3 regions of the Peribacillus phoenicis genome follow, and region 2 is predicted to be linked to each of the others. Evidence: riboswitches for the same ligand, from Rfam matches in the RefSeq annotation. Region 2 holds a riboswitch; each other region holds the start of a gene.
The links. Region 2 has a riboswitch for preQ1 ahead of ABC374_RS00300 (QueT transporter family protein). Riboswitches for the same ligand answer to the same signal wherever they lie in the genome.
Positions count from the first base shown of each region.

Region 1: it holds a riboswitch for preQ1, as region 2 does, so the genes downstream of both, ABC374_RS18650 (VUT family protein) here and ABC374_RS00300 (QueT transporter family protein) in region 2, are expected to answer to the same signal.
Region 3: it holds a riboswitch for preQ1, as region 2 does, so the genes downstream of both, queC (7-cyano-7-deazaguanine synthase QueC) here and ABC374_RS00300 (QueT transporter family protein) in region 2, are expected to answer to the same signal.

Region 1 covers NZ_JBDFMF010000001.1:3,801,542-3,807,450, forward strand. The annotation lists gene ABC374_RS18630 (DUF421 domain-containing protein) at 56-760, shown strand; gene ABC374_RS18635 (alpha/beta hydrolase) at 864-1,610, opposite strand; gene ABC374_RS18640 (PadR family transcriptional regulator) at 1,921-2,241, shown strand; gene ABC374_RS18645 (hypothetical protein) at 2,603-2,752, opposite strand; gene ABC374_RS18650 (VUT family protein) at 2,774-3,316, opposite strand; PreQ1 riboswitch class I at 3,367-3,409, opposite strand; gene ABC374_RS18655 (SRPBCC domain-containing protein) at 3,694-4,143, shown strand; gene ABC374_RS18660 (SRPBCC family protein) at 4,172-4,612, shown strand; gene ABC374_RS18665 (HD domain-containing protein) at 4,792-5,763, opposite strand; gene ABC374_RS18670 (hypothetical protein) at 5,809-5,909, opposite strand, start outside.
Region 2 covers NZ_JBDFMF010000001.1:56,772-68,702, forward strand. The annotation lists partial or broken gene ABC374_RS00265 (SEC-C metal-binding domain-containing protein) at 268-345, shown strand; gene ABC374_RS00270 (S8 family peptidase) at 678-1,676, shown strand; gene ABC374_RS00275 (YcnI family copper-binding membrane protein) at 1,723-2,385, opposite strand; gene ABC374_RS00280 (copper resistance CopC/CopD family protein) at 2,404-4,038, opposite strand; gene ABC374_RS00285 (cadherin-like beta sandwich domain-containing protein) at 4,340-5,830, shown strand; gene ABC374_RS00290 (PAS domain S-box protein) at 5,882-7,513, opposite strand; gene ABC374_RS00295 (TVP38/TMEM64 family protein) at 7,628-8,284, opposite strand; gene ABC374_RS00300 (QueT transporter family protein) at 8,408-8,893, opposite strand; PreQ1 riboswitch class I at 8,900-8,944, opposite strand; gene ABC374_RS00305 (YbaK/EbsC family protein) at 9,115-9,636, shown strand; gene ABC374_RS00310 (hypothetical protein) at 9,774-10,586, shown strand; gene ABC374_RS00315 (DUF3892 domain-containing protein) at 10,668-10,964, opposite strand; gene adhP (alcohol dehydrogenase AdhP) at 11,240-11,931, shown strand, end outside.
Region 3 covers NZ_JBDFMF010000001.1:3,809,063-3,820,993, reverse strand. The annotation lists gene ABC374_RS18740 (C40 family peptidase) at 106-1,308, shown strand; gene ABC374_RS18735 (poly-gamma-glutamate hydrolase family protein) at 1,305-1,943, opposite strand; gene ABC374_RS18730 (CapE family protein) at 2,027-2,176, opposite strand; gene ABC374_RS18725 (gamma-glutamyltransferase family protein) at 2,246-3,829, opposite strand; gene ABC374_RS18720 (CapA family protein) at 3,904-5,187, opposite strand; gene pgsC (poly-gamma-glutamate biosynthesis protein PgsC) at 5,198-5,647, opposite strand; gene pgsB (poly-gamma-glutamate synthase PgsB) at 5,663-6,844, opposite strand; gene ABC374_RS18705 (hypothetical protein) at 7,634-7,849, opposite strand; gene ABC374_RS18700 (methyl-accepting chemotaxis protein) at 8,291-9,970, opposite strand; PreQ1 riboswitch class I at 10,156-10,198, shown strand; gene queC (7-cyano-7-deazaguanine synthase QueC) at 10,254-10,919, shown strand; gene queD (6-carboxytetrahydropterin synthase QueD) at 10,919-11,389, shown strand; gene queE (7-carboxy-7-deazaguanine synthase QueE) at 11,382-11,931, shown strand, end outside.

The DNA of each region.
Region 1 (5,909 bases), 3.7 Mb from region 2:
TTCATCCTACTGACCATTACATCTCCTTTGCAGGAAATAAGGACGTGAATTTTTTGTGGACTTTTTTAATAGCCAGGAAACTCTTACTGCAATCCAGTGGACTTTAAGAGCCATTATATCCTTCTTCTTCTTACTTTTTTCGGTTAAATTAATGGGGCAACGGTCCATTTCCCAGTTAAGATTACTTGATTTCATAATGGCATTAATTATTGGAAACATTCTTGCCCACCCTTTGTCAGATGAACAGTTAGGTTTGAAGGGCTCAATGATTACGACCTTTGTTTTAGTGATTTTATATATAATTAGTGTGTTTACGGGTCTTAAGTGGGGCAAAATCCGAAGGTTTTTTGACTCCGCCCCCTTTCCACTTATCGAAAATGGACAAATCATTTACAAAAGCTTAGCAAAAGCCCGAATCTCCATCGATTTTTTATTATCGGAATTAAGAAAAGAAAAAGTCGAAGATATTCAAAAAGTGTCCCTCGCACTATGGGAACCGGGTGGTACCATTTCATTGTTTTTATACGCTCAATATGAAGCAGTAACCCCAGCAGATATGCACCTAGAAACAAATGCCTTCGCTTTTCCTAAAACGATTATTAAAGAAGGGAAGATCGATTCTAAAGAATTGAAGCGGGGCGGCAAAGACGAAGCATGGCTTAAAAACAGAATCAAGATAAAATATAATGCCGATGTGAACGATATTTTATTGGCAACTCTTGATAATAACGATAACTTAAAGGTCTTTTTCTACAAATAGATTTTCAGCCAAAATAAAATCCCCTCAAGCATTGTGTTAAAGCCTACATATGAATGCAGGCTTTACACAGGTTCAACTTAAAGGGGATTTATAAACTCGCTTATTACTCCGACCAATTCAGTGTATTCAAGAACTTATACACATCTTCATACACCTGTTCACGTTCTTTGCCCAATGTGATAATATGACCTGATTTTTCATACCATATCAAGTGTTTATGCTGCGTATCGACTTCATTGAAAATCGCTGTTGCACTCTCCGTATAGTCGGGATCATCCAAGCGCCCTTGTAAAACAAGAGTTGGTGATGTGATTAAATCTAAATTTTCACCTGTCTCATTAATAATATTCAGCACATCTTTTAGTTGAGGCATAGGCTCTTCTTCCAGCAGCTTCACTTCTGCAGCAATTTGGTCTGCATCTTTGCCCTCAAATTTCTTATAAGCCTGTGCATAATTGAGCAAGCGGTTCTTTTGTCGATCGATACTTTTCCCTTGCGTCGGAGCGCACATTGAAACTACGCCTTTTACAGGCAATTCAATTCCCACTTTTAATGAGAACACTCCTCCTAAAGAAATTCCTACAACAGCAATTTCTTCATATCCTTCTTCTTTAAGGAATTTATAGCCATTAACTACATCTTCCCACCATTCCTTTGGACCAGTCTTAACGAGTTCCTCACCAGACACTCCATGCCCTCTATAAAGAGGTCCGTGGCAAGTATAGTCGAGATCATTCAAGTATTTCCCTAATTTCTTCATATCTCCTGTACTTCCGGTAAACCCGTGAAGTAAAAGAACAGCTCTCTTTCCACCAATATATGTGAATGGCTCTGGTGCTTTCACTTTCATCTATCTAGGACCTTCTTTCTTTGCTCTTGTTGATAAATAGAATCTAAATGATTTTCGAAAAAAAATCAATTAATACCCCTTGAGTAGGGATTCTTCTATCCTATTCCGTATTTTCATTAAAACAATTAAATCATGTATATAGTATCCTTACCACACTCTTCACAACTCATCCGTTCCGAAGCACATTTTACTATGATTAAATTTATTTAGCAATCGTCATTTAACCATTTTTTTTAAGAAAAGTAAAATGCACCTTGTGATACGATGTACAACGTATTACACTTTAAAAATGAAAAGGAGGAGAATTTATTTGGATAAAGAATTAATGAAGGGAAGCATTGACCTCCTTTTGCTTTCACTTCTTTCACAAAAAAAGCTATACGGCTATGAAATCACGAAGATCTTGAAGGAAATGAGCATGGGCAAATATCAAATAAGTGAAGGCACCCTCTACCCCGCCCTTAAACGGTTAGAAAAAAAAGAATTCATAAAAGGCCATTGGCAAGAGTCCGAGTCAGGCCGCAGGAAATATTATCATGTCACCGAAAATGGACAAACCGAACTTGAGCGGAAACGAGAATGCTTTTACTTCCTCGAAAAATTAGTTCGGAAAAGCACAGAGCAATTTTAAACAAAATACAAAGCTTCCTAGCCCCATTAATGGAATGGTGCAGGAAGCTTTTTTGATGTTTACTCGGGAATTCGGCCTGCACTCATAATTTCGCACTGTTTATTGGTGAAATTCGTGTTGCTCTCTTGATTTTGCACATTTACTCGTGAATTTCGCACTTTTACTCGTGAATTCGTTCTGCATTCTTAATTTCGTGTCGTTTACTTGTGAATTCCGCACTTTTACTCGTGAATTTCGCACTTTTACTCGTGAATTCGTTCTGCATTCTTAATTTCGTGTCGTTTACTTGTGAATTCCGCACTTTTACTCGTGAATTTCGCACTTTTACTCGTGAGTTACTCCGTTCACGCAAAAAAAGGACCTAATTTGGTCCTTTTTTGTCAATTCCTTTATGCTTGCGATAATTGGCGCAGGAGAGCTTCATACATTCCCCTTGAACATGCGCCCCATATTTTTCACGAAAGGTCTCGAGACAATAGCATTTATCTTTTTCTTTTTTGGTTCCATCCATGTAGTGCATCCCTCCTGGCATTTAACTGGAGACTACACGTTTCTCCAGTTCTACGTTGATTCGTCCCAAAAGTACGGCACCTATTGACTGAATGACGGTTTTCACGATGATTTGGCCGGTAATCGCAGCGGGTACTGCTTCCCATGGCAATATATTGGCACCCAATGGACTTAGACCAATCACGACAAATATCACCGAATCGAAAAACCCTCCAACGATTCCGCTGTAAAACACCCTCCAACTCATCGGGAGCTTTAAACGGGTATAAATTTCCGTGTCCGTCGTTTCTGCGACCATGAACGATAAGGCAGAAGCAAATACAATCAATAACGTATCCCCTAATAAAAATGATACACACGCAGATAAAATAAGTGCAGTGACGATACATATATAGGTCTTTGCGCGGCCGAATTTATTCTGGACCAGATCTCGGAAGATGAAGGTTCCCCCGATGAGCAATGTCCCCATCGGAATGATGAACATGCCAAAATGTAATGGCGCAAAAGCTGCTGTAACCACATTCGCCGTGATGATGGATACTAAATACAATAAAATTCTTAACATTTCTTAATTCTCCTTATACAGAAAAAACAGCACCCTAAGAAAGAGCACTGTTCTCCTTAGTTTTTTTGAGAGGGTAGCTAGAACCTCTTCCGCCCGAGCGGATTATCATTTTTCCTTATTTATCGTAGCTTGAAAGCGATTGGAAATCAAGAAGTTTCCATACGGCCCTTTTATGTCACGGAGAATCCGGTTTTAGCAATGCACTTCAACTCTTCTTCAATGCAATGACTTTGCCGATTTCTGTCGCAAAAAACTGCTTGACCGGCTGTATATGAAAGCCGACAATCAATGATAGAGTTAGGTTACGATCTTGATATCTTATTTGGCGAGGAGGAAAAAGAATTATAAAAAAAACTACGTTTGTCTATCCTATTTATATCGCAACCACACCAGAGAAGCTTTGGGAAGCCCTGACGAGTGGTGAAGTCACGAAGAAATACCACTTTGGATTGCAAGTACAGTCTGACTGGCAAAAAGGTTCAAGCGTCAAATATATGCTGGAAGATGGGCGGATTACTGATCATGGGAATGTACTTAAGTGTGAGCCGTTGCACCTGCTCTCGTATACATGGAACATGGCAGGAGACGAAACACCTCGCGAGCAGCCTACACGGGTCACTTTTGAATTACAGAAAATGGATGATTCGACTTTAAAGTTAACGCTTAGGCATGAGGAGCTTTTGGAGACAGATTTCGTATATGATGACAATACCTTTGAAGGCTTGAATAATGGTTGGCCAGCCATTCTGAGTAACCTGAAGAGCTTGCTTGAAACTGGAAGGACCCTGCCGCCAATATCAGTAGATTGGGATAGTGGAATACAATAAAAACAAATCGAAAGAGAGTTGATTTAGTATGGATACCCAAATAATTACGAAATTTAAGATAATCAAGCCAGCTAATGAAGTGTTTGAAGCCATAGTGAATCCTGAAAAAATCGGGAATTTCTGGTTCTCATCGAGTTCGGAAAGATGGGAACAAGGCCGGACGCCTACATTGAGATACAACGAATACGATGCTGAAGTGGTTATTAATGTAATGGAAGTCGAGGAAAATAGGAAAATCGTGTTTGCGTGGGGCGGAAATGATCAAGAAACGGTTGTTACCATTACACTAAAAGAGTTGGATAATACGAGTACAATTATTGAAGTAAACGAATCAGGTTTGAGTGAAGACGACCCTGAAATAATAAACAAAATGATCGGACAAAAGGAAGGTTGGGTTTATACATTAACCTGTTTAAAGGGTTATTTGGAAAATGGCGTTAATACTTTGAGAGCATCATTAGTTTTTTAATTATTAAAGGATGCTGGTTCAGATATATAAGGCATCCGTTAATCAAGCTCCTTCCTGGATGTCGATTGTCTAAATCAACTAATTTTTAAACGGGAGGAGACTTAGATGTTTCCGGAAAAAAACTCAAGGATGAATAACACCCTTGAGTTTTTGACTTTCCGTATGGTTTGACACGAAATTCAATCGGAAATCACTTTTAGATACATGCCCTTTGAAGCTTTTTTGTAGGCTTCAATTCCCATTTTCTTGACTTTGTCTGATAAACTGGATGCTCTTATTAATTGGGTTCCTTGAATAACGGAAGGATCAATGAGCCGCACTTTATTTTTCAGATAAAAATCGTAGTCCACTTGATTTTTTTTCACCTTTACGTTACCATGGATCCGTTTTAACAGATTTTGCACTTCATGGTCTTCAGTCAAGCTTAACAAGGACATGACTTCCTCATCTGTACCAAGTAAGTCATCAAGGCTGATCAGTTTTTTAGCCAAAGCCAATTTTAAGGTCTTTGCCAAAATTCCATAGCCATATATATTAAGCGGTTCCATGAAAAAATCAATAACTTCGCTATAATACGTTTTCACAAACCATTCAGCCGATTCAATATTATCCAGATACATCCTTCCATTTATTATGATTACATGGTTTAGAAAGTCATGAACGGATTCCAGTGTGATATGTCCATATTGATACATATCCCGGAGAGTATAATCTACCCGATCGGCACATAACTCAGGTGCTGGCTGTTCAAGCAATTCCCATTTTGATTGAAAAACATCTTCACATTCATATCCATACCTCTTCAGTATTAAGGGGATTTCGGATTCCATAATGACTTGTTCATATATTTTTTCATGATAATCTTCATCCTTACAATCCAGAACGAAATCAATTACATGTGAGAATGCAGTGTGGGATACGTCATGCAGCAAGCCCGCGATTTGTTCCTCCAATGACCCACCAAGCTCTTTTATTAAAAGCATCACACCAATTGAATGGTCAAATCGTGTGACATCCCACTTCTCATTAACTAAATAACTTGCCCCGCCTTGATGTATCCCCTTCAATCTTTGGACCGGTTTGCTTACTATCAGCTCTTCCAGAACTCCCTCTACAATGTGTTCCCCATAGATACTATCCAAAACTATCAATAACTGCCGCCTCCCCCATTAGTTACTCATTACAGGTAGGTGATTTCACTGATTTTTTTCTGTAAAAATTATTTCCCCCTTTTGATTTTGCTCATATTGCTTTTTTACCAATTTTTCCAATTCCTCTTCATCATTCAAATCGATAT
Region 2 (11,931 bases):
GTATACCTTGAATTCGTTGAGGAGCTTAAAGGAAATAAACAGGCGGGACAGCATTTTGGAGTGAGGGTTTCTTTCGGGGATAATCAGTTTGTCCTGGAGGATTATAATATTTCCAAGCAAAAGGCGATGGATATCGCGGAAGATACGCTGAAGCACAGTAAAGATGTAATGGAGTTATTTAAACAGCGGTATCAGCAAATGAAGGAAAAAGGCACGCAAATTATCATGGAAAGTGCAAAGGCAGCTAAAATGCCGCATGTTCATGCAGAACCGATCATTGGCAGAAATGAACCTTGTCCATGCGGAAGCGGGAAAAAATACAAAAAATGCTGCGGTGCAGCTTAACATTTTGGAAGCTGACTCGATTCGGAGTCGCTTCTTTTTTAATTGGAAAAGCGCATGCTTGAAAAAAACTGAATAATGAATAAAAAAACGTGGTATTTATAGAACGCTTGTTCTATAATAAGAGTACCAGATAATAACACAAAAAGAAATAAAAACTAGTTATTTAGACGGAATTTTCCGAAAACTTCTTTTTTATTTTCATAAATCTGGTATATATAAGAGAGAAGAGTTTTTTGATCTCATCTCTTTCAACGGTAGACGGCAACCAGACGGGATGAAAATCCCCACACTGATGGCAGTTTAACTTATTGAACGAAGGAAGGGGTAATCAAATGACAAGAGAAAAAAGATTAATACCTTACAAAGTTCTTGAAGTAATGGAAACGGTGAAAGAGAAGATTCCTGAGGGTGTCGAACTTGTGAAAGCACCGGCGATTTGGGAAAAAAGCAGTTATGGTGAGGGCGTGGTAGTTGCCGTCATCGATACAGGCATTGACAAGGGACATCCAGACCTCAAGGAAAGAATCATTGGCGGGAAGGATTTTACCAATACCGGGGATTATCAAGATGATAACGGACATGGGACACATGTCAGCGGTACGGTTGTGGCTGCCATTAATAATGCTGGTGTAGTGGGAGTGGCTCCGAAAGCAAGCATATTAGCGTTAAAGGCCCTAAATGGTCAAGGACAAGGCGATATAGATTGGATTAATGGGGCTCTAGAGTATGCAATCAATTGGCGGGGACCTAATGAAGAAAAGGTTTCGGTCATTTCACTTTCACTTGGCGGACCTCCGGATGAGACTGAACACAAACTCATTCAAAAGGCCCTTCAGAACGATATCCTTGTTGTTTGTGCAGCTGGAAATAGCGGTGATGGGCGTCATGAAACGGATGAATTGGATTATCCAGGAGCATATCCCGAGGTAGTGGAAGTCGGAGCTGTGGATTTAAGCAGAAATTTAGCGGATTTTTCAAATACAAATGATGAAATTGACTTGGTGGCGCCAGGGGTTGATATTCTCTCTACGTATCCAGGAAATAAATATGCCAGGTTGAGCGGAACGTCAATGGCTACGCCTCATGTAAGCGGTGCAGCAGCTCTCTTGAAAGTGATTGCTGAAAAGGAATTTGAGCGCAATTTAACTGAAGCGGAATTATATGCACAGCTGGTGAAAAGTACGGAAGATCTGGGAATAAGCAAAAAAGCACAGGGAAATGGATTGCTTAATTTAACGATAACGGAACAAAGAGCTGAAAAATCAATTAAGATTACGATAGAATCAGAAAACCTTAAGTTACCGAGTAAATCGGTTGTCATGGAATATTAGAAAAGAAAAAGGTGCCTCAATAAATTGGGGCACCCTTCCATAATGATTATTTTTTAGTTTTCCTTAGAGCTGCTAAAAGCGCTACAATGGAAAGAATTAGTGATATGACAGCCAGGGTGATGATCAGCGTTTGGTTGCTATCACCTTCTGTTGTTGCTGACTCCTTTGAATTGTCAGTTGTCGTGGAATCATTAGTGTCAGCTTCATCTTTGTGACCATGGTCCGCAGGTTCTGCATCAGCCTTGGGCGCAACCGTAATTTCCGTTACAGAATGCGGTAGGTCTGAGCCTTCTTCACCGCTCCATTCAACAATTTCACCATCTTCGTAATATTGAAATGCATCCCAGGCAACATTCGTTTCTTCTTTAGGATTTTGTGCTACGAAAGAGAATTGCTGGAATTGTCCAGCTGCTATTCCTTCGTCAGTTGCTGCCCAAGTTACCGTTTTTACATGCCCATCTTTGTCACCTTCTGTCGTTACTTTCCATCCCGGTACAGGCTGATAGCTTTCAAAAGTAACTCCTTCAGGTACTTTTAAAGTCACCTTTGTAGTGGCAGTTTCTTTTTCGACGGGTACTTTAATTGTATAAGTTTCCCACGCCTCAGGTGCTGATGAACTAGGCTTGACTGTAACGTGAGCATACGCTGAACCGGAAAAAATGAATAGTGCAGCAAATGTAAAAATAAGAAGCTTTGAAATGTTTTTCATTGGTATTAATCCCTCCTGTTATGAATTTCCTATGAAAATTATAAAATCAGCATTGATTGAATCCAGGCTTTCAGTTAATCCGTGAACATGGATACTCCACTTTCCTGGCATGGTTAATAAAGACTTTGATGTAAATGTACCTGTGTTTTTCTCCTTCATCTGCAGCTTCATTTCACCATTTTGCGTATCCAATGGCTGCATTGTGATTGTAAGCTGCTCTATATCAGCAATTGGCTTGCCTTCATTGGAAAGGTTTACTTGAATCAGGTTATCCCCGACTTCATTGGGGGTCACCATTAATGTAACCTCATTATTTTCTTCAGTCAGTAACGTCTTTTCGATGGGCCCGGGAGATGACATGGCAGTTTGGACATTTGTCAGCAGAGCTGCAACGACAAGTATGACGATCCCTAAACCAAACTCGATTCCCACACTATAACCAAGTTTTTTCGTTTGCTTTCTCCCTCGGAGAAAATGAAGGCCTCCTAAAACGATCATGACTAACATGAGACCGATTTTCGCTAGTAACAATTGACCATATGTTGTGTTAAACAATGAATGGATAGTCGGTATATGCTGTAAACTGCTATATATCCCGCTGACAATCAGTATGATTACAAACAGAAATGACCATTTGGAAAACCTTGAAATGATCGACCAGTAAAACGTTCTCTTATCTTCTTGGACTGCCTGACGATTAGCTAGCCCAGGCAAAATCACCAATAAGGCCATAAGGCCACCGAGCCATAAAGCCATGGACAATAAATGAAGGAAATCCATCAAAACGGCCAGAACCTGATTAGGAACGGCTGCTGTATGTCCAGTTAAAGCCTTACAAATCATCAAGCAGGCAATTATGATGAAAGAAAGGTAAGGTAGTGATTTATTCAGGGTGTTCTCGAGCATGAAATAAATCACTAAAAATAGAAGCAGCAATATTAGAATTTCAATGATCCAGACCGATCCAAAGTTTGTAGCATTCAATACTTCTTTAATATAACTAACTTTAAATGCATCATTCCAACCTACGCCAGCATCAATCGTAACTTTTAAAGGCAGACTGCAGAAGATGGAAAATGCTAAACCTGCATATGAAAGCCAAAGGTATAGACGAGTTCTTCTGCTAGCTTCAAAAAGTCGAGAATCCTTCATTAACGATAATCTGAAAAAAAGGATTCCGGTTAGGGCAGCGAAGCATATGTATTGAAGACTTTGCAGGATTACATTGATGGAATTCGGAAAACTTGCACTCACTTCGGAATTTTCTTGGTCTGAAAGACCAGCTGAATCTCCGAATTGAAAGGGTATTGTTCCTTCGATGGGATGGCCATCACTCGAAACCACTCTCCATTTAATGTAGTAAATCCCTTCATCGATAGTGTCCTTCCACTTAGCTTCCAGTACTTTTTCACTTTGTTCCGAGATTGCACTGTCTTGGATTTGAATTTTGTCCCCATCTTGGCTGAATACCTCAAGCGAATGGAAGGCTGGTTGTATATTCTCACTGAATTGAATGCTGATTTTTTCAGGAAGAGCATCCATTGCTTCATTCGGGCTAGGATTAGAGCTTATTATTGTAGCATGACCAAAAGCCATTGCCGGGTTTAAAAGCAAAACGAACAGGCTGACTATCAGCCAAAAATATTTTTTCATCTTGGTGTGCCATCATCCTTTCATCAGATTATGTATGCTTATTATAAAAGGAAAATGTGAAAAAACAGTGAAAATAAATTAGTTATCTAAAGGCAGTTTAAGAGGTTCGCTAGAAAAGTGATAACAATAAGGTTAGATGACCTGCCTCCCTCCCTCCATTATAACCATAGTATTGGTTGGGGATTCCGCTTTGCACCAAAGCATTAATAGGTATCCTCCGAAAAATACATTAAGAAATAATTAAGGTTCCTTTGGTAACCTGGCCCTATCATGTTTGCAGGAATTATAGGAGGGATAGGCTTTGCTAAAGAAGGGGTTAAAAGAAAAAAGCGTTAAGGTGATCTTGGTTGGTTCTCTTGTGGGGATGGGGACATCCATTTATATGCCCGAGGCATGGGCGGCGGAAGGCGCGTCTGTCATTCAGGAAGAGGCACAAACGGTAAATAGTCTTTCAAAGCTAGAAATAGAAGGGATAGAACTGGATCAAAAATTTTCGGAAGATGTACACGATTATAGTTCGGCAGTGGGGAATGATGTGGAAAAGATCACATTGCTTGCAGCAAGCCCTAACGAGAATGCAGCCATATACGTGAATGGGGTAAAAATGACAGATGGTAAAGTGAAGGATTTAACTCTTCAAACAGGTCTGAATACATTTGAAATCACCGTCAGCGATGGGGAAAATGAAACGGTTGCCTATACTCTCAAGGTCGAAAAACTTGAAAGTGATGATAACCTTTTAACATCGATTGGATTATCAAAAGGCTCATTAACATTCGATTCTAAAGTGACAGCTTATAATGCTTCAGTTGAAAATGAAGTCCAGTCCGTTACGGTAACTCCGACATTGAGTGACAGTACCGCAATTGTAAAGGTGAATGGAAAGGATGCTACCAGTGCCGGTGTAAAGGTTAGCCTTCCAGTCGGTAAGACAACGGTGAAGATTGTCGTTACAGCAGAAAATGGAGATGAAAAAACCTATACGCTTACGATTACACGGGCTGCAGCCAAGGAAACCGAATCGAATGATGCTCCTAAAGAGAGCGAAGTGCAAAAGGAGCCATCAACAGAAACAAGTAAAGCTCAACCTTCCTCGGATAAGGGGAATAAATCATCTTTAACATCAGCAGAATCCTCGGATAAGGGGAGTAAATCACCTTTAACATCAGCGGAATCCTCCAATAATCTAAAACCAAGCAGTGGTGTCAGCCAAGTGCCGAAAGCACAGCAAATTGAAAGTAATTCAACACAAAAACTTAAAACGGATTCTATAGAGAAGGTAGCGTCAGCAGATTCTTTAGGCGAGGAAGGCAATAATGCACCAGTGTTGAACAATCTGACTGTATCAACCGGAGTATGGAACAAATCTTTTGAATCTAATGAGCATACCTATCATATCGAGGTCGATAATGATATTTCTTCAGTCGAAATGGATGCAGCGACAAATGCCAGCGGAGCAACGATTGAATATGACGGTGAGAGCAGTAAACAAGTGAAGATCAAGGATAAAGCGAAGACGGCCATTTCCGTTACCGTATCAAAGGATGGGGAGCGCCGGACTTACGTCCTTGTTTTCGAAAAGGATATGGAGGTGGAGATGGATGAGGAAGAAACCGTGGATGATGTCAAAACAAAAGAGGCGGAAGTTGAGGCAACACAAATGAGTACGGCTGGCAAGAAAGTGAGCGATACATCCAATGATACAGAAGGCCGGGTTAATGTGAAACAGCCTGTCGAGACTGTGTCATTCTTTGGGAATATAAAGGATTTCTTCACCTCCCTGTTTAAATAGGGTCGTTCTGAATCCTGCAAAAAAGGACAAGGTTTAGGCTTGTCCTCGGATTCATAATTTTATGGGCAACATGATTTGGACCTCGGTTCCATGGTTTAGTTCGCTGTTAAAGCGGACCTTTCCCCGATGCGCCTCGATGATTCGGCAACTGACTGTCAGTCCTAATCCGGTTCCTTTTTCTTTAGAAGAATAGAAAGGTTCTCCAAGATGCTTTATCCGGTTTTTTTCAATTCCGCTTCCATTATCTTTGATGGTGATGGAAAGGTTATTGTCCATGCGTTCGAAATCAATCCAAATGTGATCGGCGGATGCCTCCATTGAATTCTTGAGCATGTTTATGAAAACTTGTTTTAATTGGTTTCCCTCACATAATAGAAGCGGTATTTCGTTTTTAACAGATATTGATATTTGGGTGGGGTACGAGTCCGCCTCTGGTTTCAACAAGGTTTTGACATCATTCATCAGGTCGATGATTTGATGTTTGCTGAATGGAAGTTCCTGTGGTTTTGCCAGAACGAGTAACTCGCTTACAATAAGATTGATCCGGTCCAACTCACTTAACATGATTGTGTAGTATTGTTCATAGGGATGGTCGCTCTTTTTAAGCAGCTGGACGAAACCTTTTAAAGAAGTCAGCGGGTTTCGTACCTCGTGGGCCACACTTGCGGCAAGTTCGCCGACTATCGATAATTTTTCGGTTCTTCTTAAGCGTGCTTCGGTTTCCCGGATTTGAGTGACCTCTTTAGCATAAGTAATGATTCCGACTAAATCCTCGCCAACCATCATCGGGACAAACGTACAAGAAAGTAAGATGGACTTCCCGTACTTCGTCAGGAATTCTATATCTTTCCCTTTTTTGATCCCCTTATGGTTTTCCATGACATATTGGCAAGATGTACGGATCAATTCCGCGTCTTCTGCTGAGAAGTTCAAATTAATGAATGAGGCGCCATGTATTTCTTCCTGTTGAAAACCTGTTACCGTTTCAAATCTAGGATTCACGGTCGTGATCATTCCGTTTAAATCAAGCATCAGCATCGGATATGGGTTGTGTTCAAACAATGATTTATAGCGTTGTTCACTTTCGAATAATTGATTCTCCGCGACAACCCTTTCAGAAATATCCCTGCCAATGACGACTAAGCCTTTTCGTGAACCATCCTCATTGAACAGGGGAACTTTGATCGTATCAAATGTCTTGTGATTGCCATCGGGAAGAGGGATGATTTCCTCACACCGTGTGATTTCCCCTTTTACCCACGTTTCTTCATCGGAAACTTCACAGTAGATCAACGACTCTTTATAAAATTCCGAGTATTCTGCGAGCTCACTGTCTCTTTTTCCCTTATAATCTACATGCTCCAATTGAAATAATTGCAGCCCGAAAGTATTGGATTCAAGCCATCGGCCATCACCATCCTTGAAGTTAACGAAATCCACCATTGAATTGATGAGTGTACGCCGGCGTTGTTCCGCTTCTTTTAATCGTTTGAATTCTTCCCTTTTAGCTAAATAAAGATATAAGACCAAGCCTATTGATAAAAGGAAAACAAAGCCTTCCACTCTTTGAAGTTGAATAAAGACCTCTTTATTTTGGATATTTGTAGTTAAAAAATAGTCGAACACGACTAATGTAAGAATCCCGGATAGGATATATATTGCTAAGATGGAGCGTTTGGACATGGAGATTCTCCCTGATTTTAAGACATTTCAAAGGTAAAATTACATACACATTTTAACAAACTATCGAAAAAAAATATATGCAGAATCCTAAATAAAAAAACAGGGCCAATGTGGTCACCTGTTTTTTCTGAAGAAGGTAAGTTTCTTTTTCTTTTTTGCACGCTTATAGATAATGAAAAATAGTAAGAAGAGGAGTGCGAGTGCAGCTAGCGTATATTGGTTCATTTCAACAGATAGCAGTCCATAGGGAATCAGCGATAGGAAGAAAAAGTATATAAGGTTGCCAAGCCCCGTCGCTAATAAAAAATCCTTGAACGTGACAGTGCTGACTCCAGCTGCCAAGTTAATTAAGCTTGTTGGGATAAGCGGGAAAATCCTGCCTGTAAAAACGTACATGAAGCCATGCTCCACAACGGTTTCTTGCCATTTTTCGCCAACCTTCTTTAAGAGAAGCTCCTGAAACCAGTTTCTTGCTGCATAAAAAATGAATCCTGAGGCAACCACACTTGTAAACCAACTCCATAGATAGCCATATATGAATCCGAATATCGTGACATTGATAGTCAGGAGCAAAATTAAGGGGATGATTGTAAAAGAATTTTGTACAAACATCAATACGAATGTCACAATAAATGTAAGCAAAAGGTTTTCCTTCAATATGCTAATAACAGAATCTAGGTCACTTTTCCAAACTAATGTGAACAGCTCTGCATTAGAGTATATAAATATTGCAATTACAAGTAGACCGATTATGGTCAGGACTTTTTTCAAAGGGCCACCACCATTCTTACTAATAGTTTATCATTTTCGAGTTCATTGGTGAAAAAAAAGAGCTGCCGCATCATGCAGACAGCTCTTTTCCATTATAGTGGCTTAACGGCGCGAAGATTCCTTTTAAAGCCACTTTTCAAACTGAATTCTTTTGTTCATTCCATAAATGATTGGCGCTCCAATTAGGAGGACAACGAACTCACCGACAGCTGTAGTCATCCAGCTTAGCCAGAATGGCAAGCCAAAGGCAAGGTTCAGTTCAATTGCAATTAAAAACATTGTGAACGTGAAAAAGATAATCGTGGCGATCATCCGTCCTTTAATGCCTTTTATGAAACGAGATACATAAATGACAAGCAATAAGGCGAGCAGGGATTGCCCCACCCCAAAAATCAAATCATATGGTACCATCGGTGAAAAGAGCAGATTCGATATGAAGACTCCGCCAACGATACCGTAGATATACTTTTTATTGAATACAATCAGATGATTCAACATTTCCGGTACACGGAATTGGAACATCTCAAAAGCTATTGGTTTAAACACCAATGAGACCGCCACATACAAGGCAGCCAATAACCCGTTTATCACGAGTGTACGAACATTCATTTTACTCTCTCCCTAGTTTTTTATCGTGGGATGGTTACGAACCACGTGTAGGCGTTTACCCGATGTTTAATAGTATCTCATGTAAGCTTGTTTCGTCAATTTGTAAAGAATGGTTTTAATTTATTAGTTTCCAAGCAGGAGAAGTAGCACAATAGGATTTTGATTTATTGCAATGAAGGATGATATTATTTTAATATGTACGTCAAAGGAGTGAATATAAAATGTCGATCGAGAGTGTCAAAAGCCATTTTAAACAATGGAATCGGGAAGGCGACGTAAAGGAGTTCGAAACATCGAGTGCTACGGTGATTGAGGCAGCGGAAACCATCGGTGTTATCCCAGCGCGGATTGCTAAGACTCTTTCCTTTAAAGGGGAAGGTGAACCCGCAATTTTGGTAGTTGCCGCAGGGGACGCCAAAGTGGATAATAAGAAATTTCGTCAGACATTCGGTTTCAAGGCACGAATGCTTTCGCCTGAAGAAGTCCTTGCACAGACCGGTCATGCAATCGGAGGCGTTTGCCCGTTTGGTCTGGCAAACGATTTAGCTGTTTTTCTTGATGTATCGATGAAGCGCTTCGAGTCATTGTTCCCGGCTTGCGGCAGTGCGAACTCTGCAATAGAACTTACACTCGCTGAATTGTTTGAATATTCAGGTGCAAAGGATTGGGTGGATGTTTGTAAGGGTTGGGAAGAAAAGGAGAATGAGGAAACGGCGGTAGGCAATGCAGTTGATGGCATTTGATCAATGGGTGCCAAAAAATTAGATTAACATGATTGGGATTGAGTCCACTGCAGTGGACTTTATTTGTGGGGGCCGCATGCATTTCTATGATTAAAGCGGAAAACGGGCAGAAAGTGTTCCTGAGCGGAGGTTGAAAGATGTTAAATGGAAGCGAAAGAAAAAGCAATAGCAGCTATCTTAGTCTTAAAACTCTTTATGAAGAAAATATAACGGTTAAGAGCATTGCCCAGGAGCTTGAGTTTTGCCATAAAAATGATCTGGCTCTGGATATTCAGAAAGCATTGGAAAAAAAGAATTTTGATATATTGGCAGTCAAAGATCAAGGGGAAATCATCGGGTATATCGAAAGGGAAGAACTAGGTGAAGGAAGTATTTCTGAATATTTAAAAAGCTTTTCACCAAGGGAAATGGTTTCGGATTCAACCCCTTTGATCCAGCTTCTCCATATTTTCAAGAATAAAACAAGGGTGTTCGTATTAGAGAATAATTCAATTAAAATGTTGATTACCCATGCCGACCTTCAAAAGCCTCCGATCAGGATGCTGATATTCGGATATATTACCTTATTGGAAATGAGGATGAGTGATATCATCCTGGATAGATTCGGCGATGGCAGCTGGTATCCAATGATCAGCGAAGACCGTTTAGAAAAGGCAACCGAATTATATAGAAGGAGAATCGATAAAAATGAGGATATCAATATAATAGAGTGCCTGCAAATCAGTGATAAATTCGATATTATACATAAAGATAAAGAATTGAGGTGCTTCTTCCAAATCCCTTCGAAAAGTAAAGGGAAGAAGGATGCGAACGCCATCCGGAAATTACGGGATAAGATTTCCCATGCTAATGAACTGGGTCTGGACATGTCATGGATGGAAATCATCGAGGTTGTCGAGTCCTGCGGCCGACTGCTCGAAATCTCTGAATCCTATCCTTACGAAAAATAAGATCCGGCTAATCATGCTGGTTCTTTTTTAGCTCATCCAGACAGAAAAAAACTGCCCATATCAGGCAGTCTCCCCGAAAATTCAAAACTCCGGCAGTTGATCCAGGTTATTTTCCTTTATCCCATCGGGCTCACTCCGCAATATGTCACGTCCATATTTATGAAAGACGTCAACATTGGCCAGGTTGCCCGCCTTTGCTTCCGCAAGGGCTGTGGGGTAGTCGAGTTCGCGGCCGGAGTTCGTCTTGATGGCGATAATATTGTCCTCTTCATTTTTCCTTACGGCGATGATTTCTTCTTTTCCTGCTGAATCAGGTTGGTTTGCTTGCGGTGTTCCCTGCTGTTTATATGATTCATAGGCTTTTTCAAATTGGTCCATGTTTTGGACACCTCCTATTTATAGGGTGAGCCATTTTTTCTGCAATATACAAACCGGATTTCGTCCAACTTGAGCCGTTATTTCGTCCAAATGGGCCGATTTTTCGGCACTTTTTTTAAGTGAATGCTGTCTTCTTGGCCTGTTTGCAGTGGCATGGCACTTGCATCTTGTAAGTAGTAGCAAGAAATAATATCCACTGCATTAAGGGAGGAAAATGAATCATGAATGTAAAACAAGGGGCAAGCACTGTAAATGCAAAACAACAGGTCAAGACAATGAAAGCGGCGGTCGTCAATGAATTTAACCAAAAACTTGAGATTAAAGAAGTACCCATCCCGGAATTGGAATATGGTGAGATATTAGTGAAAATTAAAGCCTGTGGCGTGTGTCATACCGATCTACATGCGGTCCATGGTGATTGGCCGGTAAAACCCAAGCTTCCGCTAATCCCCGGACATGAGGGTGTGGGTATTATAGAAAAGGTGGCAGAAGGCGTAACTTCCTTGAAAGTGGGTGACCGTGTTGGGATCCCATGGCTTTATTCGGCATGTGGCGATTGTGAATATTGTCTGACTGGAAGGGAAACGCTTTGCTTGGATCAATTGAATGCAGGTTATTCCGTGGACGGCGGGTATGCGGAATATTGTAAAGCACCTGCCAAATATGTGGTGAAGGTTCCTGAAGGGCTTGACTTTGCGGAGGTATCACCGATTTTCTGTGCAGGTGTAACGACTTATAAGGCGCTTAAGGTATCAGAAGCAAAACCTGGTGATTGGGTAGCGATTTATGGAATTGGCGGATTGGGACATGTTGCCCTGCAATACGCAAAAGCGATGGGCTTTAATGTTATTGCTGTCGATATTCAAGATGATAAGCTTGATCTGGCAACGGAACTGGGGGCGGATTACACGGTTAATGGGCTTAAGACCGATCCTGTACAGGCCATAAAGGATAAGGTTGGCGGTGT
Region 3 (11,931 bases), 3.8 Mb from region 2:
AGGTTCATCTGATTGGGTGGATGATAGGATAAAAGATTCATATGTTGAAGTTTACTTGAACATCGTATATTTAAAAATATTTCAGCTTATAAAGGAAGGGTTAAAATGTTTAATGGAAAATTAAGCGGTATGATACTTACATTGGTATTCATGGTCAATTTCACTTTTTTACCTGGCTTAAAGGCCGAGGCAGCAGATCCTGTGCATACTGTAACCTCTGGCGAAACGGTTGAATCGATTGCCAAGACATATGAGATATCGGCTGAGCAATTAATGAAAACGAATGGTTTACCGGATGATAAGTTATTTGCGGGCCAAAGGTTGACAATCATTCAAACGGCGTATACTCCCTCCATCTATCAATGGTCGGAGAGAGGAAAAAAAATTGCAAACTATGCGAAATCCTTTATAGGGTTTAAAAAGACAGCTGGAGAGGAGACGCCTGAAAAAGGATTTGATTCGAGCGGATTGATTCATTGGGTGCTTTCCCGGCAAAATGTGCCGGTCGACCGTTTGACAGTAGATGGTTTTTATAAGCAAGGGATGGATACAGCCACTCCGAAAATGGGGGATATTATATTCTTTCTGGAAAAAGACAGCTTAAAAGTCGTGACTGCGGGTATTTATGTCGGCAAAAACCAATTTGTCAATTCTGGATACGGTGCAGAAACGGTTCAGGTGAGATCCACTACAGAAGATTACTTTGCAAAATTCCAAGTGGCTTACAAAACATATACGCCTAAAGGAGAGCATATCGTCCAAACGGGAGAAACGCTTAAAAGTATATCGGAGAATTACAGCATTTCCATGAGTACGATCAAGAGTCGTAACGCTTTAACTACGGATGAGTTGATGCAAGGGCAGTATCTTCAACTATACAGCAACCCGTTATATCCGTTTTATGTAAACCAGGAGGCTGCATATGATAAAGCATATGATGTCATCAAGTATGCATACACTCTACGCGGATTCAACTATGTTTTCGGTGGAGAAGATCCGATGATCGGAATGGATTGCAGCGGATTCATTTATTGGGTCATGAAGGAACAGGGGCTTTCAGTAAAACGGGGTTCTGCAGCAGATTACTTCTCATTGCTGCCCAAAATCGAAAATCCAAAGGCAGGGGATTTAGTGTTTTTTAGGGACACAGGAACAAGGCTGGGTGTGACCCACGTAGGTATTTATCTAGGTGATGGCCGTTTTCTCCATACAACGGAAAACACGGGCGTTCATATCTCCAATCTTTCGTCAGATTATTTTGCCGAGAAATTCGAAAGCTTCGGTCAAGTTGAAAGCCTTATGGACTAAGAAGGCCATTCAATCTGTTTATATTCAAGAGTCGCTTTTTCAATGGCAGTAACGAACCGTTTAAAAAGATCACAGTGATTTACCCTGTTTTTACTGGTAAAGTCATCACCTTTGAAAAAGCTTTTTCTAAGCTTAGTGGAAAGTTCCAATTGCACGCCTGCACCCGTTTTGGATTTGTTGGTGATGTTGTTTACTTTCATCCCTGAAAGGTGCTGCGGTGCATGATCAGTTTGAAATCCAGCTTGGTTAAGGCATTGCTGAAGAAGTTTCTTAAAGGGTTCGTTCCTTCCGCCAATGTAAACCAGCGCATTATGTACGTCGTAGTGGCCATGAATGGAAAGGGTGGTTTGTGCGTTCGCTGCCATTGAAACGCCGACCGGTTCATTGAACAAGTGGGATGTTATATGGAGGACCTGGTTGCCCCTTGGTTTAAGACCTTCGAATAGATAGGTGCTTGCACAAAGTCTCTCTCCAAGAGCGGCTGCAATATCGCTAGTTCCTGGTTCGATGTTCCCGCCATGTATGGCTAGAACTGCAATATCAGGATTCCTGTGATGAACGATGATGCGGTAATCGAGGTCTTCTTGTTCATTTTGCTCTAGTTCAATAAAATCAGTATAGTTATTTTCCTTCATGGTTAGCCTCCGTATCTGTACTGGTTTTAATCTTTCGCCCTTTGACGGCAAAAATAAAAAAAGCGGGGATGCCCCGGCTTTTTTCATTTTTCGACAGTCGTATATTGTTCTATCTTTTTTTGCTCGTCGGGTGTTAACGTTTCTGTCCGTTTAAACGTATTCATTGTCACAAGCAGGGCAGCTATTATAAAAACGGGTATGACCCAGCTTGTTATTTTTTTTACGATATTCATATTCTAAGTCCCCTTATACATCGCTAAAATTCATGTGATATTTAGAAAAGGAGGAGCTGGATTGCTCGTTTATTGCTGAGCTTTCCAGCTTCCATTTCTTCGTTTATCCCCAGCTCCGGATATTTGTCCATTTTTCTCGTTTTTAACGAGTGCTTGAACCCCGCCATAATACATGGGGGAAATCTTCTGAATGACTTCATATCCTGAATCTTCCAAGTCGGATATTGTTTCATCCGAAAGCTTGGCTTCTGTATAAATCTTCTTTCCATCAAAGACGAACCGATTACGGTCGACGATATCCTGAAATGTTCCTTCATTTTCTGTATAAGAATAAAGAACCTGCATCAATACTTGCGGAATCCTATCACCGCCTGGTGAGCCGATCCCAATCGATTCCCGCCCAGGTTTCTTGAGAATGGTCGGAGCGGTGAAAGTTCTTGACCGTTTATATGCCTCTTGAGAGTTCAAGCCGGACCTGAAATTTTTCAATTGATCATTAAGGAAAAATCCATTCGTATAATCCCCAGATCCGAAAAAGTTACTGAGCGTATTTGTTGTGGAAACGACAGTGCCATTCTTGTCCATTATCACAAAGTGTGTCGTACTTTCATGTTCTTCGGAACCATTCGATTCTTTATCTTCCCATTTTTCACTTTTGATCTTATTTTTAAGATTATCCAAGTGAATGGGGGAGAGCAATTTTTCCGCCTTGGAGTGACTTATTCCATCTCCAACATGGGCGGACCGATCTTGATAAGCAGTATCCGTGATGCCCCCCAAGACTTTCATATAAGCTGATTTACTTGAAGAATCACCTAGGTTCATTTCCTCGGCTAGCTTTAACATTTCAAGAACTGTAATTCCTGAAAAGGGCGGAGGGGCGGTAAAAACATCATAACCGGCAAATGCTCCTTGGACCGGCTTCCGTTCTTTCACCTCATAGCGCTTTAAATCCATCAAGTCGATATCTGATTCTCTTTTAATATCCCGCGCAATTTCCCCTTTATAAAAACCATCAGGACCTTCCTGCTGGATCTTCTTCAATGTTTCGGCAAGTCTTTCTTGGGCGAGGGTTTTGCCTGGTTTAATGGCATCACCATCAGGATAAAAAAGTGAAGTCGCATCGGAAGATATCCTTGGCTGAGCCGCTTCTAATCGTGATGATAACGATTCGTCGACTTCAAATCCGTCTTCAGCCAAATCTATCGCCGGCTGAAGAAGATCTGCCATTGGAACGCTCCCATACTTATCACTTATAACCTGCATGCCGGCCACTAAGCCAGGAATCCCTGTATCGTGTCTTGAACTTGGGTCTTCCGGAGAGGATTCACGATAATCGATAAATTCGGGATCGCCGGATTCCGGGGCAATCAGCATACCGCCGCCGCCACCCACGCCAGATCCATAAGGTTCAACTACACCTAATACATACGATACCGCAATGGCGGCATCAGCCGCCGTTCCGCCGTTTTCCAATATATCCATACCGACATCTATTGCGATTGGGTTTGAAGAACTGACCCCATATGATTGTTCCGTTTTACTCTTTATCGGATCATTCGTGTCAGAAATAGGGGGTGTCTTCGAACATCCAGCAATATATATGAGCAAGCTTAGGGATATGAGCACTTTTCCCGTCATACGGTTAATCATCGGTTGTTCCCCCTTTTCGTTGAGCTTCTAAGTTGTGTGTCTTCATTCTTCAAATAGTAGTGACAAAGCGTTCCTTATTGAATGGGTTGCATTTCCTGTTGTTTAGCTTGTACGGCCTTTTTCTCTTGTGCTGCTTTTTTCTCCAGTGCAGCTTTCTTTTCCATTGCTGCCTTTTCCTCTTGTTCACGTTGTGCCTTATGGTCGATTACCTTCTTGTGATCCAAGGTAATCTCGATGCGATCCTCTTTTTTCGACCACTGGACTTTTTCACTCGTTTCCTTCGTCAACTGTCGGTAAACACGTGATTTGTCAATTGAAGAGGTAGCTGGCCTTGGTGTTGCTTCTTCAATTTGCAGTGGTACGACATCGATTGTAGCTTTTCCGTCTACCGCTAAATGGTATTGAACCATAGCTGAATCCTTTGTGCGTGTCCAGCCTTGATCGAATATGAAATTTCCTAAGCTATAGAAAATGATTCCATCTTTATAAACATCAAACGATTGAAGCACATGGGGGTGATGGCCGATGATGATGTCAGCCCCCGCATCGATGATAGCCTTAGCCAAGTCTTTTTGACGAGCGGTTGTTGATGTTGAATACTCTTGTCCCCAGTGCATATTCACCACAACCAAGTCTGCGTTGCCTTGCTTGGCATTCCTTGCTTTGCCGATCATTTCAAATAATATATCAGGGTTGGAGTTCAATAGTCCGGCTTTATCATTTTTTGACACGGCATCCTTACCGTAAATATCTGTGAAGCCAAGTGTTGCGACACGTACGCCATTAACATCCGCATAGTCGATGCTGTTTTTTGCTTCGGCAGTGTTTGATCCAACACCGACATAGTGCATATCCGCACTTTTGAATTCATCAATCGTGTCAAGAAGTCCTTGTTCTTCATAGTCCATCATATGGTTATTGGCTAAAGACACCACAGAGAAGCCAGCATCTTTAACGGCTTCCACACCATTAGTATTCGAGTTTAATCGGATGGGCGTATCTGCTTCCTTGTAGTTAGATACCTCTTCTTTTAAAGCGGTATGTTCATAATTCCCACTGACATAATCTGAATTGGCGAAATATGGCTTCATATACCGGAAGAGGTATTCATACCCGTGCCTTTCCGTAACTTCTTCAACATAACGTCCCATCATCACATCACCGACCATTGTCATTGTCAATGGTTGATCGGATTTTGGAGCGGTTGTTTTCACTTCCTCAGCCCGTCCCATCCAAGTGGTAATGACTAATGCGATTAGTAATATAGGTAGTATGATTCCAGTGTATTTAAGATTCTTTTTCTTCGTGCGTTTAATAAAGATAAGTGTTTTTTCTTTTGCATTTAAAGTCCGTTTCATTTTTTGCACCTCAGAATAGGTAGTACACGTTCATTAAACCGAAAGTTAAGCCGGATAATAAAAGCGTGCTGCCAAGTGTCAATGGCATTCCTTGTCTTTGTATGGTATTCGCTATCAATCCAGGTACGATTATACCGATTCCCCGAAACTCGAATATTTCAAATGGCATGACGGGGTAGACTAAGTCCAATAGTAGTTTCAAGCAAATCCCGGTCACCATCATGGCGGCGAATTTTCTTCTTCCATATAAAATCACCCATCTTGAAAGGCCGTGAGTGACGATTAAATAAGTTACCACACTAATGATCAAAATGGTCAGCATGATTTCCCATTGATCAAATACTAATGCCAAATAACCTGGCACGATAAGTCCTGCGGGTACGACACCCGTCTTTTCTGAAAATATAAGGCTAAGCGTTACTCCAAGTACTAGGGCTACATATAAATCCGATCCAAACATTAAGGTTCCTCCTACTTAACTTGCTTTTTGCTTTGTTTTAGATTTCATGAATGCTTCAATTAATGGTTCCGCTGCACCGTGAATATTCCCGACACCGTAGACGATGCGATTTTTCATCAATGGGCGGAGACGGGCCACGATTTCTTCAGTTGACCAGTTTTCTAAATCCCAATATTCTTTAGTATCCAATTTCCCTTGCTCGAATACCCTTGTAATCGGTGATGTGGTTTCACCAATGGCAATGACGATTTCAGATTTTATGTAAGGTAATACATCTCTAGCAAACTGCTCAGTACGGTCCACACGATCGGCACGGCAATTCATGATGACGATAGGAGGTTCTGTGCTGTATCCGAACGTATTGACACGTTCCCATATGTTCAGAGTAGATGACGCGTCATTTGCAGCAAAGCCATTGACAAAGAAAGTTGGCTGGATGGGATCTCCGAATTTGGTGATCCGCATGGCACCTGGATCGGGATGCGCATTCAACATGCCGCGAAAAGCCGTTTTTTCATCAATGCCCAAAGCTTCAGCAACGGCCAAGGCCAGTGATGCATTATCAGGAAATACCATATAATCGAATTCACGCAGGAATTCTTCCGAAATTCTGGAATTGTCTGCAACGATCACTTTTGTGTTGCGTTCTTTGGCAATTTGCTTGAAAAAGTCCAAATATTCACTTTCGATGGTTATTAAGTGACCATTATGGGGAATGGTAGCAGTGAAGGCTTCAGCAACCTCATCCAAAGTCGGTCCCATGACATCCATATGGTCCTCCAATACATTCACGATGACCCCAATGTTTGCCTGTATCATTTTGTTTTGGAAGATTAGTTGATAGTCAGGCTGTACGGCCATGCACTCACAAACCAGTGCTTCTGTGCCTAAGTCGGCAACTTCTTTAACTACACGCCGTTGTTCTCCTATATTGGGTCCTTCCGGGCGGCGTACAATCGGTTTTTCCTTGTCGGTAAACCAATAGATCATTCTTGCTGACGTTCCGGTTGTTTTACCTACTGTTTTGTATTTAGCTTCCTGGATCACTCCTGTAATTAGACGCGTTACAGTGGATTTCCCTCGAATCCCATTCACATTCACACGTACCGGGATGGAGTCGAGACGCTTCTGATGGCGTTTTTGTTCAAAAATGCCATAACCAAGCAAAAAGATCGCACAAATAAATATTGGTGCCATTTTTTAACCTCTCTTTTTTTCAAATATTTGAATTACTGAATACACACTACATGATTTTAAACTTAATAGGCAAGAGCCAATTATTCTATCGTAATATAGTTATTATTAGCTTTTTCAAATAAATGTATATTGGAGTGTAATAGTATCTAATGGGATAAATTGTTTTATGAGTACAAAGATATGGCTGGAAATCAAGAGAATCCTCGGTTTATTTACACTAAATTATGGGAAGTTTAATAAAAACCCATTTTGGTCAGAATCAAAATAGATTCATGAGCATTTGAACCTAATTCATAATGGCTATATTTGAATAATAATTATTTTTGAAAAGTGAGGTTTATTACAGTTTGTTAATTGTTTATACCCATTGTTTGACATAAACGTAATAATTTTTATGCATTTGTCATTCAATGTGAAATATTGCATCTAACGACTCAATTAGTTGAACTCTTTTGAATATGGATAAAGATGAGTAAAAGCACACATCTCTTTTTTTTAATGTTTTTCGGTTTTCTCTTCGGAAATACCCATGGGCCTATAATTGAACTTTTACCTAAAACATGAAATAAACTAAAGTTAACCCATTTTTTTAAAAAAATACCTAGTTTCTTCTATAGATATAGTGTTTATAGAAGAATGAAAAATAAAAAAAGCTCAGAAGTATTTCTGAGCTTTCGGCTTATATATTGTAAATGAATGGAATGGTCACGGATCTCCGTTCATCCTGGAGATTTAACGTTTGTGGGTCTTGAGCTACAGCATGCGTAGCTTATTATGGAAGGAATCAGATTAACTGGATTTCTTTCTGTCAGAAATCTCAAGGTTGGAGCCCTTTTTACCGCCATCAATCACATAAAGTCTAGGAGCTAATCTCCTTCTTTTTCCTTGATTGTCAGGATTCATCTTCATATAATTTTCGTATTCTTTGCGAAAGAACTCTTCGGTTTCCCGTTCCAGTGCTTTTCTTTCGTTAAAATCTGCGATGAATTTGAAAAAACGTTTCATATGAATTCCTCCTTATGGGGTTAAAAGGTCTTGGTTTAATAGTAACATATCATTAGTTGATTTTAACCTTTTTTTACAAATTTGGAATGGAAATCGTGTTTTTTTGAGAATAAAGTTGTAAATGGTTTGATTCAAGAGAAAGCATGCAATGGATCCTTACTGAGTATAAGTGCCCGTGCATGGTGTTGAAAGGAAATTTCGGGATTTGCAGTAGCAGGTATTGGAAGCAATGATTATTTAAGTTAAAATATTCCTTTAATCAATTATACACTAAATATTCTGAAAACAAAGGGAAATATCCACTTCCAGCCGCTTCTGATAGATTCGTTTTTTAATGGTTTATTATTGTGTATAGTTATTTATTCCCCGAATAAACGAAAATGAAACAACATTATAATGGAAGGGAAAAAGCAATTTCCCGCATTCGGGAAATTGCTAGTGTCATAATTGGAACTTCTTAACCTGTTCAGTGAGCAGTTCTGCCGAGGATGCAATTTCACTGGCATGATTCGTGATTTCATCCATCGAAGAGCTGGATTGCTGAGCGGAGGCGGAGACTTGTTCGATTCCTGCCGCGGACTCTTCAGAAACGGCTGCGATATCTTCGATAGCCTGATTGATTTTTTGGCTATTTGTGGAGATATAGTTCAATTCGTCTGTTATATGCTGTATTTTCATTTCCATATTCCCGACAGAATGATTAATTGTTTCAAAGGTTCGGCCTGTGAGCGTAATTTGTTTTGTGCCTTCATCCACTTGTGTGTAACCATCTTCCAGGGAGTGGACGACCGTTTTTGAACCTGTTTGAATGGCGGAGACAATACTGGTGATATCCCCAACGGAGTGTGTGACCTCTTCAGCGAGTTTCCGCACTTCATCGGCGACGACGGCAAAGCCCCTGCCATGTTCACCAGCACGAGCAGCTTCTATGGCTGCATTCAGCGCCAATAGATTGGTTTGATTGGATATATCCTTGATGACCTGCACAAGCTGCGAAATTTGCTGTGATTGAGAATCGAGCCCTTTCACTTGCTCTACGGCATTTTTGACAATCCCATCAATACTTTGCATCTGTTGGACCGAACTGCGCATTAAAGTGGTGCCCTCCTTGGTCAAGGAAAGGATTTCGGTTGAACTGTTAGCTACATCCACCCCTTCTAGGTGGGCAAGCTTAATCCTGCCGGTGAAATCATCCATGATGCGAACCATTTCAGATGCCCGGTTGGCTTGTGACTCCGAACCTTCCGAAAGTTCATACATCGTAGTCGCTATCTGTTTGCTGCCCTGCTGGACTTCATTTGCTGATTGAGTCAGATCTTTACTTTGGTTGGAAACGGATTGCGAAACACTGAGCATTTTTTCGATCGTATCACGAAGGTCTTTCTGCATTTGATTGGCGGATACCGTTAGTTCGCCCATTTCATCATTTGACTTTTGCTCCAGGGGCTCATGATTCAGCTCTCCTGCAGCCACCATTTTCATCCTATCCCTGATTTTAAGGAGGGGGGTGGTAATGAGGTTGGCTGTAACAACCGCAAGGACAAGGCCAATAAGGACTGCCGCAATGGATATGATGATACTTGTCGTCTTAACCGATTTCCCGCTGGCGATGACGGTTTCACCAGAAGCGACAATCAATTCCTCGCGTTCCGAAGCAAGCTCCTTGAAACCCTCCATTACTTCATTGCTGATTGGCGCCACTTCATTTTTGAGTATCTCTTTAGCGCGTTCTTCATTTCCTTTTTCATATTGTGTAAATACCCGATCTACAATCATCGTCCTCCAATCCACGCTTTTCTCGATCAATTCCTTCGCTTTATCAGAATCGCTTAAGGCTAGGAGTTCCTCCTGGATGACCTGGCTTTCTTCAGTATATTGTAAGAACCCTTCTTTATAACTCTCGTCACCATAAAGAATATAGGCCCGGGCGTATGCGGTTCTTTGTGCTAGATTGTATAGGAGCTTTTCGTCTTGGATAAGAAGCGGAAGTTCCTTTTCGATGATATCCTGGGAATAAACCAGTGACTTGTTGCTGCTATAAATGTTGAATGCTCCTAAGATGACACATAAAGATATGATGAGTGAAAATGCCACCAATACCTTTGCTTTAATGCTTTTCAAATTATTGGACCCCTTTATCGATATTTTATTCACACTGTTTTATCGGATAAATAAAAGGATATTTAAGCAATGAAAAGTTAACCAAATTTTCCATCAGGTCTAATGTTCTCTTAATATAAACATCTTGATTTCTTATCGTTTTCAAGTTACTATTGACTTGGAAAAATATAATATTCCGCGTTAAGGCGGAAGAGGTTCTAGCTACCCTCTCAAAAAAACTAAGGAGAAACAGTGCTCTATTCTTAGGGTGCTGTTTTTTTCCGTAAAAAGGAGTTTTATAGAAATGAAGAAGAAAGAAAAGGCAGTGGTTGTGTTTAGTGGAGGTCAGGACAGTACGACGTGCCTGTTCTGGGCGATGGAGAGATTTGAGGAAGTGGAAGCGGTGACGTTCGATTATAATCAGCGGCATAGCTTGGAAATCGAATGTGCTCAAAACATTGCCAAGGAATTGGGCGTGAACCATCATATCCTTGACATGTCGCTGCTGAACCAACTGGCACCAAATGCGCTGACGAGAAGTGATATTGCGGTGACGGACGGAGAAGAAGGGGAATTGCCGTCGACGTTCGTACCAGGGAGGAATTTGCTGTTCCTTTCGTTTGCCGGAGTGCTGGCGAGTCAGATTGGCGCTAAACATATTGTCACCGGTGTCTGTGAAACGGATTTCAGCGGATATCCGGACTGCCGCGATGTATTCATTAAATCATTGAATGTGACCTTGAACTTGTCGATGGACCAGTCATTCGTGATTGATACGCCGCTAATGTGGCTTAATAAAGAGGAAACATGGGAGCTAGCGGATCAGCTAGGCGCGTTCGACTTTGTCCGCGAAAAGACCCTGACTTGCTATAACGGAATCATCTCCGACGGCTGTGGAGATTGTCCGGCATGTAATCTGCGGAAAAAAGGACTGGATGACTATGTAAGCAGACGGAAGGTGCTTTCATGATGTACGGTTTTACGATAGTGGATAAACTCCAAAAAATAGATGAAGATATTCAGCGCAGCCAATTGAAGTATACAAACAAGAGGGTTCTCGTGAGTAAGGAATTCACCTTTGATGCGGCACACCATCTGCATGATTATGAAGGGAAATGCAAGAACCTGCATGGCCACACGTATAAGGTCATTTTCGGATTAAGCGGGTATACAGATTCACGAGGGTTGATGATAGATTTTGGGGACATCAAGGATATATGGAAAAATGAAATTGAAATCCACCTGGATCACCGTTATTTGAATGAAACCCTGCCGCTCATGAATACAACAGCTGAAAATATGGTTGTCTGGATTTATGAAAAAATGGCCGAATCCCTTTCATTAAAAGAATATGAGGGTGCTAGAGTCGAATTTGTTCGACTGTACGAAACGCCGACAAGCTATGCCGAAGCCAGAAGGGAGTGGATGGAAAGTGAGTAAACTCCCTGTTATGGAAATCTTCGGGCCGACCATCCAAGGAGAGGGAATGGTCATTGGCCAAAAAACCATGTTCGTTCGGACGGCCGGCTGCGATTATTCGTGTGCCTGGTGTGATTCCGCATTTACTTGGGATGGCACCGGTAAGGAAGATACCGTCCAGATGACTGCTAGAGAAATATGGGATGAGCTGAAGCGTATTGGGGGTTCTGGTTTTTCCTTCGTGACGATATCAGGAGGAAACCCGGCTCTGCTGAAAAACCTAAACGGCTTGATAGCGATCTTACATGAAAATAAAATGAAAATAGGTGTCGAAACCCAAGGGAGCAGATGGCAGGATTGGTTTCTCGATATTGATGAACTGACTATTTCACCTAAGCCGCCGAGCTCTGGAATGAACACGGACTTTACGGTGCTCGACCAAATCATCTCGAACCTTGCCAATCGAAATCCTGAAAACCATGTCTCATTGAAGATCGTCGTCTTTAACGAGGAAGATTATCAATATGCCAAACATGTACATGGGCGTTACCCGGATATTCCTT